Regions from separate parts of the Arthrobacter sp. 10N44_2 genome, predicted to be linked through region 1. Evidence: riboswitches for the same ligand, from Rfam matches in the RefSeq annotation. Region 1 holds a riboswitch; each other region holds the start of a gene.
The links. A riboswitch is a leader RNA that binds a small molecule or an ion and turns the genes downstream of it on or off. The one in region 1 is predicted to bind thiamine pyrophosphate.

Region 1 (4,204 bases):
TCATGGAAGGCCTCGGCCGTGACCGGGTCCAGGGACAGCGCGAACTGGTCCCGCCAGCGGAACTCGAACCTTGCCTTGGACAGGGCATCGTCGCGTTCGTGCGCGCCGGGGTGGCCCTTGGCGAGGTCCGCGGCATGGGCGGCGATCTTGTAAGTGATCACGCCCGTCTTCACATCGTCCTTGTCCGGCAGCCCGAGGTGTTCCTTGGGCGTGACGTAGCAGAGCATGGCAGTGCCGTAGCGGGCGATTTCGGTGGCGCCGATCGCCGAGGTGATGTGGTCATAGCCCGGTGCGATGTCCGTGACGAGCGGCCCGAGTGTGTAAAACGGGGCGCCCTTGCAGAGTTCCTGCTGGCGCTCCACGTTTTCCCGGACGAGGTGGAAGGGCACATGCCCGGGGCCCTCCACCATGACTTGCACGTCGAAGTCCCAGGCCCGCTGCGTGAGCTCGGCCAGGGTGTCCAGTTCGGCGAACTGTGCCGCGTCGTTGGCATCCGCCGTCGCGCCCGGCCGCAGCCCGTCGCCCAGCGAGAACGCGACGTCGTAGCGTGCGAAGATCTCGCACAGCTCATCGAAGTGGGTGTACAGAAAGTTCTCCCGGTGGTGCGCCAGGCACCAGCCAGCCATGATGGAACCGCCGCGGGACACGATGCCGGTGACCCGGTTGGCCGTCAGGGGCACATACCGCAGCAGCACGCCCGCGTGGATGGTCATGTAGTCCACGCCCTGCTCGCACTGTTCGATCACGGTGTCCCGGAAGATCTCCCAGGTCAGGGCGTTCGCCTCACCGTTCACCTTCTCCAGCGCCTGGTAGATCGGGACCGTTCCGATGGGGACGGGGGAATTACGGATGATCCACTCGCGCGTGGTGTGGATGTCATCCCCGGTGGAGAGGTCCATGACGGTGTCCGCGCCCCACTGCGTGGCCCACTGGAGTTTGTCGACCTCCTCGGCGATGGAGCTGGTCACGGCGGAGTTGCCGATATTGGCGTTGATTTTCACCAGGAACGACTTGCCGATGATCATCGGCTCGGATTCGGGGTGGTTGACGTTGTTGGGAATGATCGCGCGGCCCGCGGCCACCTCGCTGCGCACCAGCTCCACATCGCAGTTCTCGCGCAGCGCGACGAACCGCATTTCCGGGGTGATGACACCGTCCCGGGCGTAGCGCATCTGCGTGACGGTCCTGCCCTCAGCGGCCCGGCGCGGCACCGGCCGGCCGCCCCGCCACTCGGCCGACGCCGCACCGCGGCGCACCGCCGATTTGCCGTCGTCGAGCAGCTCCCGTTCACGGCCGGCGTAGGGTTCGGTGTCCGCCCTGGCCTCAATCCAGGGGGTGCGGAACGGCTCCAGCCCGCGGACCGGATCGCTGCCCGGTCCGGCAGTGCGGTACACCCGGAACGGCGGGTTCCGGATGCCGCCCGGGGAGGGTTCCAGGGCGATCTCGGTCACCGGCACGCGGATGCCGTGCTCCGGATCCGTGCTGAAGGCCAGCGAGTGGGACTTCAGCGACTGCGTGGTGGCTGCGGACTGAATTTGGACAGGGCTGTGCTGTGTCACTTGGGTGTTCACGGAAAAGCTCACTTCCTTCGCCGGCATTACCCGGACAGGTTCAACGGTCGCAGGCTGCGTCAGCCCGATCTCAGCCCCTGCAGGGGCACCCGTGTGGTCGTAGACGAAACTACCACGCACCGCCGGCCGGCCCTCGAGTGTGACGGAGTGCGGTCGGGCCGCGGTGTTAGCGTGGCATTGTGACTCTGCCCAGGGCCGTGCCCCGCATCCGGATGGCGACGCCGGAAGACCTCCCGGCGCTGCCGGTTCTCGAGGCCTAAGCAGACCGCATCCTCGAAGCGGAGCTGGGGAACCAGACGCTCCCGGCTCCGGAGTTGACGACGCCGGTTGAGCCGATCTTCATACTTGTCGCCGGAAACCCGCCCGTAGGGTTTGCCCGCGTTGACGAGGTCGGCGGCCAGGCCCATCTGGAACAACTCTCCGTGCAGCCGGACTCCGCCGGGCGGGGGATAGGACGGTCCCTGGTGGAGGCGGCCCTTGATGCGGCCCGGAGCCGTGGCAATTTATCGATGACGCTTTGCACCTTCGCAGGCGTCCCGTTCAATGCGCCGTTTTATGCGAGCTGCGGTTTCGAGGAACTCGCCCAGCCAGGACAGGCGTTGGGCGCCCTGCGGATCCACGAAGCGCAGCTGGGGCTGGACGGTCTTGGCCGGCGGATCGTCATGCGGATTAGGCTTTAGGTCATGACCGGCATCATCAAGTTCAGCGGCCCCATCCTCACCGCGGCGGACCATGAACGCCGCGGGCTCTGGTCGGTGGGCGGCCTGCTGACCTTCCGCCGTCCGGCCGCCGCGCCGGACCTCGTGCTCGACGGCTGGGTCATGCCCGGCCTCGTGGACGCACACTGCCACATCGGCCTCGGCCCGGGCGGGGACGTTACCGAGGACACCGCGGAATCCCAGGCCCTGGCGGACCGCGACGCCGGGACACTCCTGGTCCGCGACGCCGGCGCCGTCCACAACACACGCTGGCTCCAGCAGCGCGCGGACCTGCCCCGGATCATCCGTTCCGGCAGGCATCTCGCCAGGACCCGGCGCTACCTGCCGGGCCTGGCCGTCGAGGTCGAACCGGAGGATCTCGTCGAGGCCGTGCGCAAGCAGGCCCGCGCGGGTGATGGCTGGGTCAAGCTCGTGGGGGACTGGATCGACCGCGACGCCGGCGACCTCGCCGCCAGTTTTCCCGCCCGGACCATCAAGGACGCCGTCCAGGCCGCCCACGATGAGGGGGCCCGCGTCACCGCACACTGCTTCGCCGAAGACACCCTCGATGACATGCTCGACGCCGGGATCGACTGCATCGAGCACGCCACCGGGCTGCTGCCGCGGCACCTGCCGCGCTTCCTCGAACAGGGTGTTCCTATCGTGCCCACCCTGATCAACATCGCCACGTTCCCGGACATCGCCGCCCGGGCGGCGGCCAAGTTCCCCCGCTACGCAGCCCACATGCGCTCGCTGTGGGAGCGCCGGGCGGAGCGGATCCTCGAAGCCCACGAGGCCGGGCTGGCGATCTATGCCGGTACCGATGCCGGCAGCGTGATCAGCCATGGCAGGATCGTGGACGAGATCCAGGCCCTGCACGCCGCCGGCCTTCCCGCCGCTGCCGCCCTCGACGCCGCGAGCTGGTCTGCGCGGACCTGGCTCGGCGCGGAGTCCATCGGTGAAGGGGCAAGCGCTGACGTCCTCGTCACCGCCGAGGATCCGCGGAGCAATCCGGCCACGCTCCGCCGGATCCGGCACATCGTGCTGCGTGGGCTGCCGGTAGACCGGGCGCCAGTCCATGTTTTGGAATAAATTGAAGCTTCAAGTAATTTATCTTTACGTAGAGTCGCCGAAGGCCGGTGGCTACAGAATCCACGGAGCATTGCCATGACCGCAGAAGCCAGCACCCAGGACCTCCTTCCTGCCGAACTCACCATGGGCACCGTGATGCTCAAGGTCGGCGACATGAAGCTCATGACCGACTACTACCAGCGCGCCCTCGGCCTGGAGACTGTGGCCGAAGAGGACGGCGGGCTCTACCTTGGGCGCCAGCAGAAGCCGCTGGTGCATCTGGCGCCTGCCCCGGGCCTGAATCTACCTTCCCGCGGCGAGGCCGGGCTCTTCCACACCGCCCTCCTCTTCGAGGACCAGCACTCCCTGGCGGCCACCATCGCCACCGCGGCCCAGTACGAGCCCCAGTCCTTCACCGGCAGCGCGGACCACCTCGTCAGCGAGGCGTTCTACTTCAACGACCCCGAAGGCAACGGCATCGAGCTGTACTGGGACCGGCCGCGGGCGGCGTGGTCCTGGGAGGGCAAGAACGTCGTCATGGACAGTCTCGCCCTGCCGCCGCAGCGCTACCTGCAGCAATACCTGACCGAGGAGTCCGTGGCCGGCCAGCGCCAGGCCGCCGCCGGCGTCGGGCACGTCCACCTGCAGGTCGGCGACGTCCAGTCGGCGCATGATTTCTATGTCGGCACGCTCGGCTTCGAAAAGACCGCGGGCTGGCACGGCCAGGCGCTGTTCGTCTCGGCCGGCGGCTACCACCACCACATGGCCATGAACGTATGGAACAGCCGCGGCGCGGGCCCCCGGCGCGACACGCTGGGCCTGGGCGAAGTCCTGATCGAAGTGCCGTCCGGTGACGATGTCGCA
Region 2 (4,204 bases), on a different contig from region 1:
AGGGCAGCGTCCGAGGCCGTGCCGATCCCGGCATCCAGCACCACGGGCACGGACGCGCGCGAGACGATCAGCTCGATGTTGTGCGGGTTCAGGATGCCCAGTCCGGTGCCGATCGGGGCGCCCAACGGCATCACGGCCGTCGCGCCGAGGTTTTCGAGCCGGAGGGCAAGCACGGGGTCGTCGTTCGTGTAGGCGAAGACCTTGAAGCCTCGGGCCACGAGCTGTTCGGTTGCGTCCACGAGTTCGACGGCGTCCGGCAGCAATGTGTGCTCGTCGGCAATGACTTCGAGCTTGACCCAGTCCGTTTCCAGGGCCTCCCGCGCCAGCTCGGCGGTGAGGACGGCGTCCTTGGCGGTGAAGCAGCCTGCCGTGTTGGGCAGTACCCGGATCTGATGGTCCTCGAGCAGCTGGAACAGCGAGCCCGTCTCCGCCGGCGAATAGCGGCGCATCGCCACCGTGGTCAGCTCCGTCCCGGACGCCACCAGCGCCGCCCCGAGCCCGTCCAGGCTCGGCGCACCGCCGGTTCCCATGATGAGGCGGGAGCCGAGCCTTACGCCGTCGACCACGAACGGATCGGCCACCGCACCGGTCATGGGGACGGCCTGTGTTCCTGCGAACGTCGTCTCGTTCATGCTGGTCATCCTCCCTGGACTGCCGTGACAAGTTCGACGTCGTCGCCGTCGGCGAGCGCCGTGGCGTGCCACTGGCTGCGCGGCACCACTTCGGCGTTGCGGGCGACGGCGACACCGAGCTTCCGCCCGTCGGCGGCGCGGCCGTCGGGGCCGATGCTCCGGCCAGTGAGCTGGCTGACGAGTGTGGAGACGGAGGCGCCGTCGGCGACGCTCTGATCCGTTCCGTTAAGTCGGATGTTCATGCTGCTTCCTTCTTGGGGCTGTCCCCGGACGTAACCGGGAGGCGGGAAAAACGGTCGGGGCGGAACCCGGCCCAGCGCGGGTCCGGCGTGAAGTCCATGAGTTGCCGGCACACGGCGGCAGCGGCGGGGGTCAGCAGGACGCCGTGCCGGAAGAATCCTGTGGCGATGATGAGTCCCGGGACGTCGCCGCCGTCCGCTTGTGCGACCCGCCCCAGCAGCGGGGCATTGTCCGGGGTTCCTGGCCGCGCCCGCGCCGTGGCTTCCAAAAGCTCCAGCTCGGCGACCGCAGGCACCAGCTGCTGGGCATCCCGCAGCAGCTGGTAAATGCCGCCGGCGGAAACTGCGTGCGGATCCGACGGTCCATCCTCCCGCTGGGTGGCCCCGATCACCACGGTGCCGTCCTGGCGGGGGACGATGTACACCGGGATGCCGCGCACCATGCCCCGCACGGTGGCCGTGAGCAGCGGCTGCAGATGCGGAGGCACGCGGAGCCGGAGGATGTCGCCGTAGACGGGCCGCAGCGGCAGCGCCAGCCCGGCCGGCAGCTCCTCGAGCGCGGCGGCGCCGAGCCCGTTGGCGACCACGGTCTCGGCAGCCCGCACGGTACCGCCGCCGGCCAACCGCACACCCGCCACCTGTCCGTCCTGCCACAGCAGGCCTGCCGCGCGCCGCCGGACGAAGCTGCCGCCTTCCGCACCGAGCACGCCCGCGAGCCGGGTGATCAGCAGGCGGGGGTCCACCTGGTGGTCGGCCGGGATGTCGAAGGCACACGAGATGCCGGGACTCAGCAGGGGCTCCCGGGTGCGCGCCTCGCGCACTGTCAGCGGCTCCACGGCCAGGCCGCATGCCTGCTGGACTTCCCTCAAGTCCGCGAGCGCGCGCCGGTCCGCCGCGTCGGCCCCCACCGCCAGGGTCGGCGTCGTTAAGTAGCCGGTACCTGCCGGCGAATCCGCGCCAGCGGCACCGGCGTCTAGAGCCGCAGCGAATCCTGGCCACAACCGGGAGGCTTCAAGCATCAGTTCCAGGAGCTGTTCCTCCTGGTAGTGCAGTTCACTCACGGGGGCCAGCATGCCGGCCGCGGCCCAGCTGGCTCCGCTGCCGGGAGCATCATCGATCAGGACCACGGATCGGCCCGAGCGGATGGCCTCGAACGCGATGCCATGGCCGATCACCCCGCCGCCGATCACGGCCACGTCGGCAGTCGTGTCCCCCGCGATGATTCCCTCTGCGGTACCGGTCCCTGTGTCACAAACCTGGGCGGCGGCGTCATTTGCGGCTCCGGCTGCACGGCCTGCTCGTGTGCCCATGAAGAATTCCTTCCCTACGCCGGTACTAGCCGGATCAGGTCAAGCGGTCGGCTCTGACGCCCTCTCAGCCGGGCAGCGGCGACATGGCTGCTGCGGGCTCCCGCGGTATGCGCCCAGTTTAGAGGAACTAGGCTGGTCCCATGAGCCAGGACCCTCTCCACACCACCGCCCGCCTCTATCTCTGCACCGACGCCCGCAGGGACCGCGGCGACTTCGAGGACTTCGTGGACGCCGCCTTCGCCGGCGGCGTGGACATCATCCAGTTGCGCGACAAGTCGCTCGAGGCCTCCGAGGAGCTGGAACTGCTGGAGGTCCTGCACACCGCGGCGCAGCGCCACGGGCGGCTGTGGGCCGTCAATGACCGGGCGGACATCGCCTCCCTGTCCGGGGCTCCGGTGTTCCATGTCGGCCAGAAGGACATTTCGCTCGACGCCGCCCGCGGCTTTCTCGGCAAGGATGCCGTGATCGGCCTGTCCACCCACAGCCCGAAGCAGGTGGACGCCGCCATCGCTGCCGCGCCAGGCCGCAAAGGGCTCGATTATTTCTGTGTGGGCCCCGTGTGGGCGACGCCCACCAAGCCCGGACGCGCCGCCGTCGGCCTCGATCTGGTGCGCTACGCCGCCCAGGCGATCGGCGGGGCGGACGCGGAGGGAACCGGCAAGGTCGACGAAAGCGTGCTGCCGTGGTTCGCGATCGGCGGGATCGACCTCAGTAACGTGGAGCAGGTAGTCGATGCCGGTGCCCGGCGGATCGTCGTGGTCCGGGCGATCACCGACGCCACTGATCCGGCCCACGCCGCCGGAGCCTTGCTGGCGGCGCTGGACGCCGCCGCATCCTAAGCAGGTCCCCAGACCGTAATGCCGGCCGGCACTGAAACTATCCGGCGAGACCCAGCTCCGTCATCCGGCGCGCGTGGTTCGCTGCAAGTTCGGCCGCCAGGCCATTGACCAGCGCCCGGGCGCCGGCGTCGTCGAGCCCCGACAGTCCGCCGAGGAACGCGTGCTCAGCGCTGACACGCTGGGCGTGGTTCAGTACTTCCCCCAGCAGACGCCTGGCCCACAACGCCAGGCGCGACGCCAGCCGGGGGTCATCGGCCAGGGCCGCCTTGATGCGCGCCTGCAGCACGGCCGTGGACTCACCGGTGGAGCGAACCTGCCCGATCAACTCACGGGTCGCGGCGTCGACGTACCGGCCCACGACGCTGTAAAAGTCCGCGGCGACCGTGTCGATCACGTAGGCCTTCATGAGGGCCTCGTACCAGTCCGACGGGCGCGTGCGTTCGTGGAAGTGGTCCACCGCGGGCTGGAACGGCAGCATGGCGGCCTCCGTATCCAGGCCCATGTGTTCGAGCCGGATTCGGACGAGTTCGTAATGCTGGAACTCGACCACCGCCATCCTGCCCAGCAACGCACGGTCATGCAGCGTGGGCGAATACCGGGCACTCGAGGACAGCCGCTCGAAGGCGGAAAGCTCGCCGTACGCCAAGACTCCCAGCAGGTCGGCAATGAAGCTGTTGTAGAGGGCAGGATCGTCCGCAGTTGCGCTCATCATCCAAGACTAATAGCGGAAATCGGGCTACCCTGATTTTCGTGTCCCATCATCGCCTGACCCCCAGTGTCCACGAGCAGCAGAACCAGCTTGCCGGGGCACTCAAGGCGTTGCGCACCACGCTGGAACTGCCCGGCCCGTTCCCCGAGGATGTGCTGCGCGACGCGGAGGCGGCGGTGGCCGAGCACAAGCTCCCGGACCTTGACCTCACGCACGTCGAGTTCGTGACCATCGATCCGGCATCGTCCACCGACCTGGACCAGGCCCTGTTTATCGAACGGAGCAACGGCGGCTACAAGGTCTTCTACGCCATCGCCGACGTCCCCTCCTTTGTCGCCCCGGGCGGGGCGCTGGACGCCGAGACCCGGCGCCGCGGCCAGACCTTCTACACCCCGGACGGCCGGATTCCGCTGCATCCGGAGATCATCAGCGAGGCCGCCGGCAGCCTGCTCGCCGGGCAGCTGTGCGCGGCGTT
Region 3 (4,204 bases), on a different contig from region 1:
GCCCAGGTATTGGCATCCTGGCCGAAGGTGGGCTCGTCCAGGACCAGCACCTGGGGGTGCGCCGCCAGCACAGTGGCTACCGAAAGGCGCCGCTTCTCGCCGCCGGAGAGCGTGTAGGGGTTGGCGTCCACAAGCTCCGTCAGCCGCAGCCGCTCCAGCAGTTCGTCCACGCGGTCTTCGCCGTAGCCGAGGTGGCGCGGTCCGAACATGAGCTCGTCGAGGACCTTGCCGGTAACGAACTGGTGCTCGGGTTCCTGGAAGACGGTTCCGATCCTGGCGATCAGCTGCTGGGCCTTCCACCGGTAGGGATCGGGTCCGGCGCCGTCGCGTACGCGGCCACTGGAGCGACCGCTGGAGTGACCGGTGGCGGGGCTGCTCAGCTCCGCCGTGGCCGAGACTGTTCCCGCGACGGGCCGCAGGAGACCGGCCAGCGTCAGCGCCAGGGTGGACTTCCCTGTGCCGTTCTGTCCGGTGATGGTCAGCGCCTCGCCGGCGCGGACCCGGACCGAGACCCCGGACTGGACCGGACGCGGCGCGATGGTGCGGAAGCCGTCGCGCAGCCCGGCCCGCCGCGGCCGTTCGCGGGACACCGCGAGCGCGTCGGCCGCGAGCAGAGTCTGTCCCGCGCCCCGCGCCGGTGTCCGCATCCGCGTCGCCGGGACGTAGCCCGGCACCCAGACGCCCGCACCGATGAGCATGTCCCGCGCCTCGGCCAGGACCCGGTCCGGCGGTCCGTCAATCAAGACCGCGGAGTCCGTGGCGGACCCTGGCTGCAGCACCACGATCCTGTCCACCAGGTCTTTCCAGACCCCCACCCGGTGCTCCACGACCACCAGCGTGGCGCCTGTCTTGTCCAGGCAGCGGCCCACAGCGTCGCGGACCTCCAGGACGCCCGTGGGGTCGAGGTTGGCGGTCGGCTCGTCGAGCAGCAGCAGCCCTGGCCGCATCGCGAGGATCCCGGCGAGCGCGAGCCGTTGCTTTTGGCCGCCGGAGAGGGCCGCCGTCGGGTGGTCCAGCGGCAGCTGTCCCAGCCCGACGTCGTCGAGGGCCTCGCGCACGCGCGGCCAGATCTCCGCCGCCGGGACGGCGAGGTTCTCCGCCCCGAAGGCGACGTCGTCGCCGAGGCGGGAGAGCACCACCTGCGTTTCCGGGTCCTGCTGCACCAGCCCGGCGCGGCCGCGCTGCGCCCGTGGCGCGGCACCGTCGATCAGGAGGCTGCCGGTCTCGTCTGCATCTTCGGCTTCGCCGGAGTCGCCGGAGTCGCCGGGGTCCCCGGAGTCGCCGGCCGCGCCGTCGCCCAGAACGCCGGCCAGGGCGTGGAGCAGCGTCGACTTGCCGGCGCCGGAGGGCCCCAGCAGGAGCACGCGCTCCCCCGGCTGGATGTCCAGGTCAAGGCCGCTGACGGCGGGCCTGGTCCGTCCGGCATGCCGCCAGCCCCAGCCGCGGGCCGTGACGGCGGCCGGCCGGACGCCCGGTGAAGATCTCATGATTCTCTGCAGGATTCAGCGACGGGGCTCAGGAGAAGACGGGCTCCGTGGCGGCCTTGCGGGAGGCAAAGGAGCCCAGCACTCCGGTTTTCGCCAGGCCGCGGGTGGCGAGCCAGGCCAGTCCGCCGGCAATCACTGCGCCGGAGATCGTGGTGAAGACGATGTAGGCGAGCTTGTCGCCGGCTTCGTAGGCGATGTTCCAGCCCCACGGCAGGAAGGAGTCGTTCAGGCCGCAGAAGAGGCCAGCGCCGGCGCCGGCCAGCACGGAGACGGGCAGGTTGAACTTCTTGTAGAGGAAGGCCGCGAAGACCAGTTCGGCGCCGAGGCCCTGCAGGATGCCGGAGATCAGCACCGTGGTGCCGTACTGCGAACCCATGATGAGCTCGCCGGTGGCCGCGACGGTTTCGCAGAAGAGCGCGGCGCCCGGCTTGCGGATGATGAGCATGCCCAGCACCGCCGGGATCATCCAGCCGCCGGCGTAGAGTCCGCTCAACGGCGGGTAGACCGCGTTGACCGGAGTCGAGATCAGGTTCGCGCCCTGGGACCAGGCCCAGAAAATGACGCCGCCGGCAACGGCGATCAACGCGGCCACCACAATGTCCACCACGCGCCAGCTGTAGTTGCGCCGGGCGGATGAACGGCTGGCGGAACCATGCTGTGCTGAAATATCTGTCATGTCGTCCTCCTGAGGAACAGGAGGGGAGGGTGCGCCGGCCGGTCTCGGCTTCCGCCGCCCTCCGCGCATCCTGAGAACTCGACTCCCTTGCGCCGGTACTAACCGGATCAGGTTCGAGGGTCTGCGGCTGTCCGCACTCTCAGCGCCCACCAAAGGTTTCCCCGGATTTTTCCGGCGATGCCCGACGGCGGCGCTCCCCTGTCGTAATTATTTTCGCCCTTGTGGGCTGGCTCAGTTTACACCCGGACGGCCGGGATTTCAGTGGTGTGCCGTCACAATCGTGGACCGGACGGCGGCAGTCCCGGCGGCCCGGAAATCCCTCTTGGTAGAGTCGTCGTGCCGGACCCCCGGACCCGCCAGCGGGCGGCCTCGTCACCCACCGGAAAGCTGGAATATTTTGTCGCACACACCGGTCACCCAAGATCCCTCCGGGGAATACGATCCCGACTCCAATGAGCCGCAGCCGCGGGGTTCCCTGGCGGCGCTCATTGGCCGCGTGCTGGCCGAGATAGAGGCGCTCCAGTTCGCGTCGTTCAGCAAGGATGACGCCCTGGACCTCGGGCTCCTCCTTGTCGAGCTGGGCAGGCAACGCTCGCTGCCCATTGCCGTCGACATCACCAAAGGCGAGCAGGTGCTCTTCCACGCCGCGCTGGACGGCGCCACACCGGACAATGAGCGCTGGATCAACGCCAAAAAGCGCACCGCCATGCGGTACGAGGTCCCGTCCCTGCTGGTGGGCCTCCGGGCCCGCGCTGCCGGCGGAAGGATCGAGGACAACGCCTGGTGGGATCAGTCGGAGTTCGCCGCCCACGGCGGGGCGTTTCCCATTTACGTGCGCGGCACGGGCGCCGTCGCCGTCGTCACCGTCTCCGGCCTGCCCCAGAAGGCGGATCACGAACTCGTGGTCGAGGCCCTGCGGATGGTCCTCACCCCGGAACGCTAGGCTAGGGGAAAACCGTTCCCGTCCCAAGGAGACCGAAGAATGAACATCCTCATCAAGCTGCTCGGCACCGGCGTCAGCCTCCTGGCCGGCTTTGCCGGCACCAAGCTGGTGGACACCATGTGGGAAAAGTCCACGGGCAACAAGCCGCCCAAGGGCCAGGAGGACGACGTTCCCACCACCCTGCGCTCGGCCCTGACGTTCGCCCTGATCTCCGCCTCGGTCAGCGCCATCATCCAGGTGCTCGCCAACCGCGGCACCCAGCGCGCGATCACCCGCTTCGCCAAGACCCAGGACGTCGTCTGACCTGACGCGACTGGCCGCGGCGCCCGCCGCGGCAGTCGAAGGCCCCGGCCGGGTCCGCCGGGCCGGACGGGGCGACGTGCGGCCGGGTCCGCCTGGCCAGACGGGGCTCAGCGGTCGTCGTCGTCGTCCGCTCCGTGCGTGGCCGCCTGCTGGGCGGCCTTCTGGACTACCGCCTCGAGCTCGTCGGAGCTCAGCAGCTCCGGGTGCAGGTGCTTGGTCCGGTAGCCGGCCCGACCCACCATGTGGGCGGACACGGGGACGGTGAGCAGCTGGAAGAGCCAGGCCACCAGCAGGACGGGCCACACCGACCAGGTGCGCATCTGCAGGCCGAGGGCCGCCAGCAGCAGGAACAGGCCGAGGACCTGCGGTTTGGTGGCCGCGTGCATCCTGCTCATGAGGTCCGGGAATCGCAGCAGCCCGATGGCGGCCGCGAGGGACATCAGGGCTCCGGTCACCATGAACACGGCGGAGACGGCGTCGATCACTGTGTCAGGATTCACGGACGCCCTCCCGCCTGTCGGCCACGAACCGGGCCACGGTGACCGAGCCGACGAATCCGATCAGGGAAATCGCAACGAGCAGCATCAGGTTGTTCAGGTGCCGGTTGGCGGCCATGTCGATGCACAGGGCCGCGCCGAAGATGGCCAGCAGCACGTCGGCGGCCAGAACCCGGTCCAGCAGCGAGGGCCCCCGCGCGATCCGGACGATCGCCCCCGCGGCGGCCAGGGACAGTACGACGGCGGTCACCGTCAGGACGGTCTGCATCATGCGGGGGTCTCCTGTGTCAGGGCGGAA
Region 4 (4,204 bases), on a different contig from region 1:
CGTAGCGCGATGACTGCCGGAAAGCCAGGGCCATGGCCTGCCGCTCGCTCTCCGATGCCCGCCCGGCCGCCGTGTCCGTGTACGCGATGGCCTGCCGGGTCGCGGCGGCGAAGTCCTCGTCGGCGTAGGTCCGCAGCCAGCCGGCGTAGGGGTGCTCCCCGGGGGCGCCGCCGGCCAGGAACTCCCGGTGCAGCGTGGAACCGACCTCGGCGTAGAGCCAGAAGCAGGGCAGCGCCGCCGCCACGAGGACGCCATAGCTGCCGGAGACAGAGGCGGCCAGCAGGTGGTCCACATACGCTTTCGTGACCGGGCCCAGGGTGGAGGCCGTGGGGCGCGTGCTGAGCCAGGAACGGTGCAGCTCGGATTCGACCTCCAGGCAGGTCTGCGCCGAACGGGCCCAGAACAGCTGCTCGGCCTCGGTGGGGGCAATCGCCGCGGCCCGGGCCAGGACCCGGGAGTAGCCGTTGAGGTAGATGGCGTCCTGGGCGAGGTAGTACGCGAACTCGTGCTCGGGCAAGGTGCCGTCGGCCAGTCCGCGGACGAAGTCCAGGGCGTAGATCGCCTCAAGATCATCCGCGGCTCCTGCGCGCAGGGCTGCGGCGAACTCCCCCGCCGCCGGACCGTGCCCGGCCTGGAGGTGCTGCAGGTGGTGGAAGTGGTGGACCGGGCCGTTGCCCGAGCCGACGTCCAGGGCCGAGGCTCCGCGGAGCGCGCCCAGCAGCCACGGCTTGACTTCCCGCAGCGCCGCTTCCCAGTCCCCCACCCGGGCCTGCACGGTGGCCATGGCCGAGGACAGGGAGCATCCGGTGCCGTGGCTGTTGCGCGTCGCGATCCGCTCCCCCGGCACCACCACCGTTTCCTGGCCGAGCAGGCCGCCGGTGTTGACCAGCGCATCCGGGCAGCCGGTGCCGGCGTCGGCGTCGTGGCCGTCGGCGTCGTGGGCATGCCCGTCCCCCCGCCCGGCGCCCTGGAGGTGTCCGCCCTTAACCAGGACGGTGGTGCCGGTCAGGGCGGCCAGCCGCTTGCCCTGCGCCAGGGCCTCGGTCCAGTCGGCAGCGACGGGTTCCTTGAGCAGGATGGCGAGTTCGGCGAGGTTGGGCGTGATGAGGTCCGCCAGCGGCAGGAGGGCCTGCAGGGCGGCCTCGGCGGATTCCTGCAGGAGCCGGTCCCCGCTGGTGGCGACCATCACCGGGTCCAGGACGACGACGGCGGGGCGCACCTTTTCCAGCCAGCTGCGGACGGCGTCGATCACGGCGGCGTCACCGAGCATGCCGATCTTGACGGCGTCGATGCCGATGTCGTCGCTGATGGCGTCCAGCTGCGCCGTGAGGAACGCCGCCGGGGGGACGTGGACGGCGCGCACGCCCTGGGTGTTCTGCGCTGTCAGGGCGGTGATGGCGGCCATGCCGTAGCCGCCGTTCGCCGCGATGCTCTTCAGGTCGGCCTGGATTCCGGCCCCGCCGGAGGGATCGGAGCCGGCGATGGCCAGCACGCGGGGAATGCGCGGCGGGGCCGGCAGAGACTCGTTGTGCAGAAAATTGGGCGGGAGGAACTCGGACGGATTCGATCTCGCGGACAAGGAAGACATCCCTTCGCCGGTGCTAACCGGACAGGTTCAACGGGTCTGGATCTCAGCCGGCCCGGTGCCCGGCACCCCGTGTCAGTGTTCCAGCCTAGCCCTTGCCACCCGGAGGACCCGTTAACGCACGAGCGGGCCCGGGCCCGGGCGGACGTATGTTACGTCTGCCCTGACCCGGACCCGCAGCCCGACCAGTCGAAATAATGACCGGACGGGGACGTGGTCAGTCGCGGAGGACTACAGCTCCGACGCCGGCACGCCGACGCCGAGGATGATCGGCTCGTTGCCGGCCGGGATGGACGCAGGCCCGGCCGCGGCGGGAGCCTTGGCCTCGTGGACCGATCCGGCCGCGGCCGGCCGGGTTGCCTCGCGGTGCTCCACGGAGGTTTCGTTGGCTGCGCCCTGGGCGCGGCTGGCACTCCGGTTGCGGCGCCCGCGGCGGCCGCGCAGCGTCGTGGTGTCAGCTGTGCGTGACGCCGGCGCCTCCGCAGCGCGGACGGCCGACGGCGCCTCGGGCGCCGTGGCTTCCGGTGCGGCAACAGCTGCTGCCTGACCGGCCGCCAGGCCGGCGGCCTGATCCGGCTTGCCGGCCTCGGCTTCGCCCAGGTTTGCGAAGGCCTCGGTCAGCAGGTCCAGGGTCAGGGCCGGTGACGGCGCGTCCTCCGCGTGCTCGACGAAAGGCAGGGCCACCTGCTCGCCGCCAAACGTCAGCACCGTTGCGGGGCGGCCGGCTGCCTCGTCGGCGGCTGCGAGCTGCGTGACGGCGTCGACGGCGGCCTGGCGGGCCCCGGCGTCGCTGGCTGCGGCTGCCTCCCCGTCGTGCAGGTGCGCGGCGTGCGCTGCGGCAGCGATGTTGGCCAGCGCGGCACGGGTGGCCTCGGCCTTGGCGTGGCGTTCGGCCTCGGTGGGTTCGGCGTGGACGGGCGCGGGTGCGGCCGGCGCGGTCTCTCCGCCCTGGCCTCCGCGGCCGCGGCGACGGCTCTTGCGTTCCGGGCGGGCAGCAGGCTGCGCCTCGGTGCGCGGCACATAGTGCTCCGCGGCGACCGTGTTGGCGCGGCGGTGCTCCACCGGCTCGTCGTGGGTGACGATGCCGCGGCCCGCACATGTTTCGCACTGTTCGCCGAAGACTTCCAGCAGCCCGGTGCCCATCCGCTTGCGGGTCATCTGCACGAGGCCCAGCGAGGTCACCTCGGCCACCTGGTGTTTAGTCCGGTCCCGGCCCAGGCACTCCACCATGCGGCGCAGCACGAGGTCGCGGTTGGATTCGAGCACCATGTCGATGAAGTCGATCACGATGATGCCGCCAATGTCGCGCAGGCGCAGCTGCCGGACGACTTCCTCGGCCGCTTCCAGGTTGTTCTTGGTGACGGTTTCCTCGAGGTTGCCGCCGGAGCCGGTGAATTTGCCGGTGTTAACGTCCACCACGGTCATGGCTTCGGTGCGGTCGATCACGAGCGAACCGCCCGAGGGCAGGAAGACCTTCCGGTCCAGGGCCTTGTGGATCTGCTCGTCGATGCGCCAGGCCGCGAAGATGTCCGTGTCCTTGGTCCACTTCTCGAGCCGGCCCACGAGGTCCGGCGCGACGTAGGTGACGTAGGCCTCGATGGTGTCCCAGGCTTCCTCGCCGGAGACGATCAGCTTGGAGAAGTCCTCGTTGAAGACGTCCCGGACCACCTTGATGGTCAGGTCAGGTTCGCCGTAGAGCAGCTCGGGGGCGAGGATCTTGGTGGACGTCGACTGGCTCTCGATGCCTTCCCACTGCGCGCGGAGGCGGTTGATGTCGTGCGTCAGCTCTTCCTCGGAAGCTCCCTCGGCCGCGGTGCGGACAATGACGCCCGCGTCCTCGGGCAGGCGGTCCTTGAGGATCCGCTTGAGGCGGTTGCGTTCGACGTCGGGCAGCTTGCGGGAGATGCCGGTCATGGAACCGCCGGGCACGTACACGAGGTACCGGCCGGGCAGCGAGATCTGGCTGGTGAGACGGGCGCCCTTGTGGCCGACCGGGTCCTTGGTGACCTGGACCAGCACGGAGTCGCCGGACTTCAGCGCGTTCTCGATGCGGCGCTGCTTGCCCTCGAGGTTGACGGACTCCCAGTTCACTTCACCGGCGTAGAGCACGGCGTTGCGGCCGCGGCCGATGTCCACGAAAGCGGCCTCCATGGAGGGCAGCACGTTCTGGACCTTGCCCAGGTAGACGTTGCCGATCAGGGAGTCCTGCTGGGTCTTGGACACGAAGTGCTCGGCCAGGACGCCGTCTTCAAGGACACCGATCTGGATTCTGTCGTCGCGCTGGCGGACGATCATCTGGCGGTCCACGGACTCGCGGCGGGCCAGGAACTCGGCCTCGGTGATGACGGTACGGCGGCGGCCGGTGTCGCGGGATTCGCGGCGGCGCTGCTTCTTGGCTTCCAGGCGGGTGGAGCCCTTGACGGAAGTGACGCGGTTGTTCACCGGCGCCTCGGCCATGGCACGCGGCGCACGGACGCGGGTCACCGTGTTGGGCGGATCGTCGCCTTCCCCGCCGGTCAGCTCGAGGTCCTGGTCTCCACGGCGACGGCGGCGGCGGCGGCGGGAGGTCACACCGTCTTCAAGGATCAACTCGGAGCCTTCGTCGCCCTCTTCTTCGGT

Region 2: it holds a riboswitch for thiamine pyrophosphate, as region 1 does, so the genes downstream of both, thiO (glycine oxidase ThiO) here and thiC (phosphomethylpyrimidine synthase ThiC) in region 1, are expected to answer to the same signal.
Region 3: it holds a riboswitch for thiamine pyrophosphate, as region 1 does, so the genes downstream of both, AC1DBX_RS08785 (ECF transporter S component) here and thiC (phosphomethylpyrimidine synthase ThiC) in region 1, are expected to answer to the same signal.
Region 4: it holds a riboswitch for thiamine pyrophosphate, as region 1 does, so the genes downstream of both, AC1DBX_RS00405 (bifunctional hydroxymethylpyrimidine kinase/phosphomethylpyrimidine kinase) here and thiC (phosphomethylpyrimidine synthase ThiC) in region 1, are expected to answer to the same signal.

Annotation. Positions count from the first base shown of each region.
Region 1 covers NZ_JBFTHT010000022.1:39,009-43,212, forward strand. Annotated here, with positions in the region: gene thiC (phosphomethylpyrimidine synthase ThiC) at 1-1,571, opposite strand, end outside; TPP riboswitch at 1,567-1,674, opposite strand; gene AC1DBX_RS18650 (GNAT family N-acetyltransferase) at 1,886-2,251, shown strand; gene AC1DBX_RS18655 (amidohydrolase family protein) at 2,255-3,361, shown strand; gene AC1DBX_RS18660 (VOC family protein) at 3,437-4,204, shown strand, end outside.
Region 2 covers NZ_JBFTHT010000002.1:1,273-5,476, forward strand. Annotated here, with positions in the region: gene AC1DBX_RS02965 (thiazole synthase) at 1-632, opposite strand, end outside; gene thiS (sulfur carrier protein ThiS) at 638-874, opposite strand; gene thiO (glycine oxidase ThiO) at 871-2,181, opposite strand; TPP riboswitch at 2,175-2,295, opposite strand; gene thiE (thiamine phosphate synthase) at 2,322-3,020, shown strand; gene AC1DBX_RS02985 (ferritin-like fold-containing protein) at 3,058-3,732, opposite strand; gene AC1DBX_RS02990 (RNB domain-containing ribonuclease) at 3,771-4,204, shown strand, end outside.
Region 3 covers NZ_JBFTHT010000006.1:81,815-86,018, reverse strand. Annotated here, with positions in the region: gene AC1DBX_RS08790 (ABC transporter ATP-binding protein) at 1-1,487, opposite strand, end outside; gene AC1DBX_RS08785 (ECF transporter S component) at 1,516-2,163, opposite strand; TPP riboswitch at 2,230-2,373, opposite strand; gene AC1DBX_RS08780 (heme-degrading domain-containing protein) at 2,561-3,106, shown strand; gene AC1DBX_RS08775 (DUF4235 domain-containing protein) at 3,146-3,409, shown strand; gene mnhG (monovalent cation/H(+) antiporter subunit G) at 3,517-3,867, opposite strand; gene AC1DBX_RS08765 (MrpF/PhaF family protein) at 3,899-4,177, opposite strand; gene AC1DBX_RS08760 (Na+/H+ antiporter subunit E) at 4,174-4,204, opposite strand, start outside.
Region 4 covers NZ_JBFTHT010000001.1:76,689-80,892, reverse strand. Annotated here, with positions in the region: gene AC1DBX_RS00405 (bifunctional hydroxymethylpyrimidine kinase/phosphomethylpyrimidine kinase) at 1-1,588, opposite strand, end outside; TPP riboswitch at 1,571-1,668, opposite strand; gene AC1DBX_RS00400 (Rne/Rng family ribonuclease) at 1,817-4,204, opposite strand, start outside.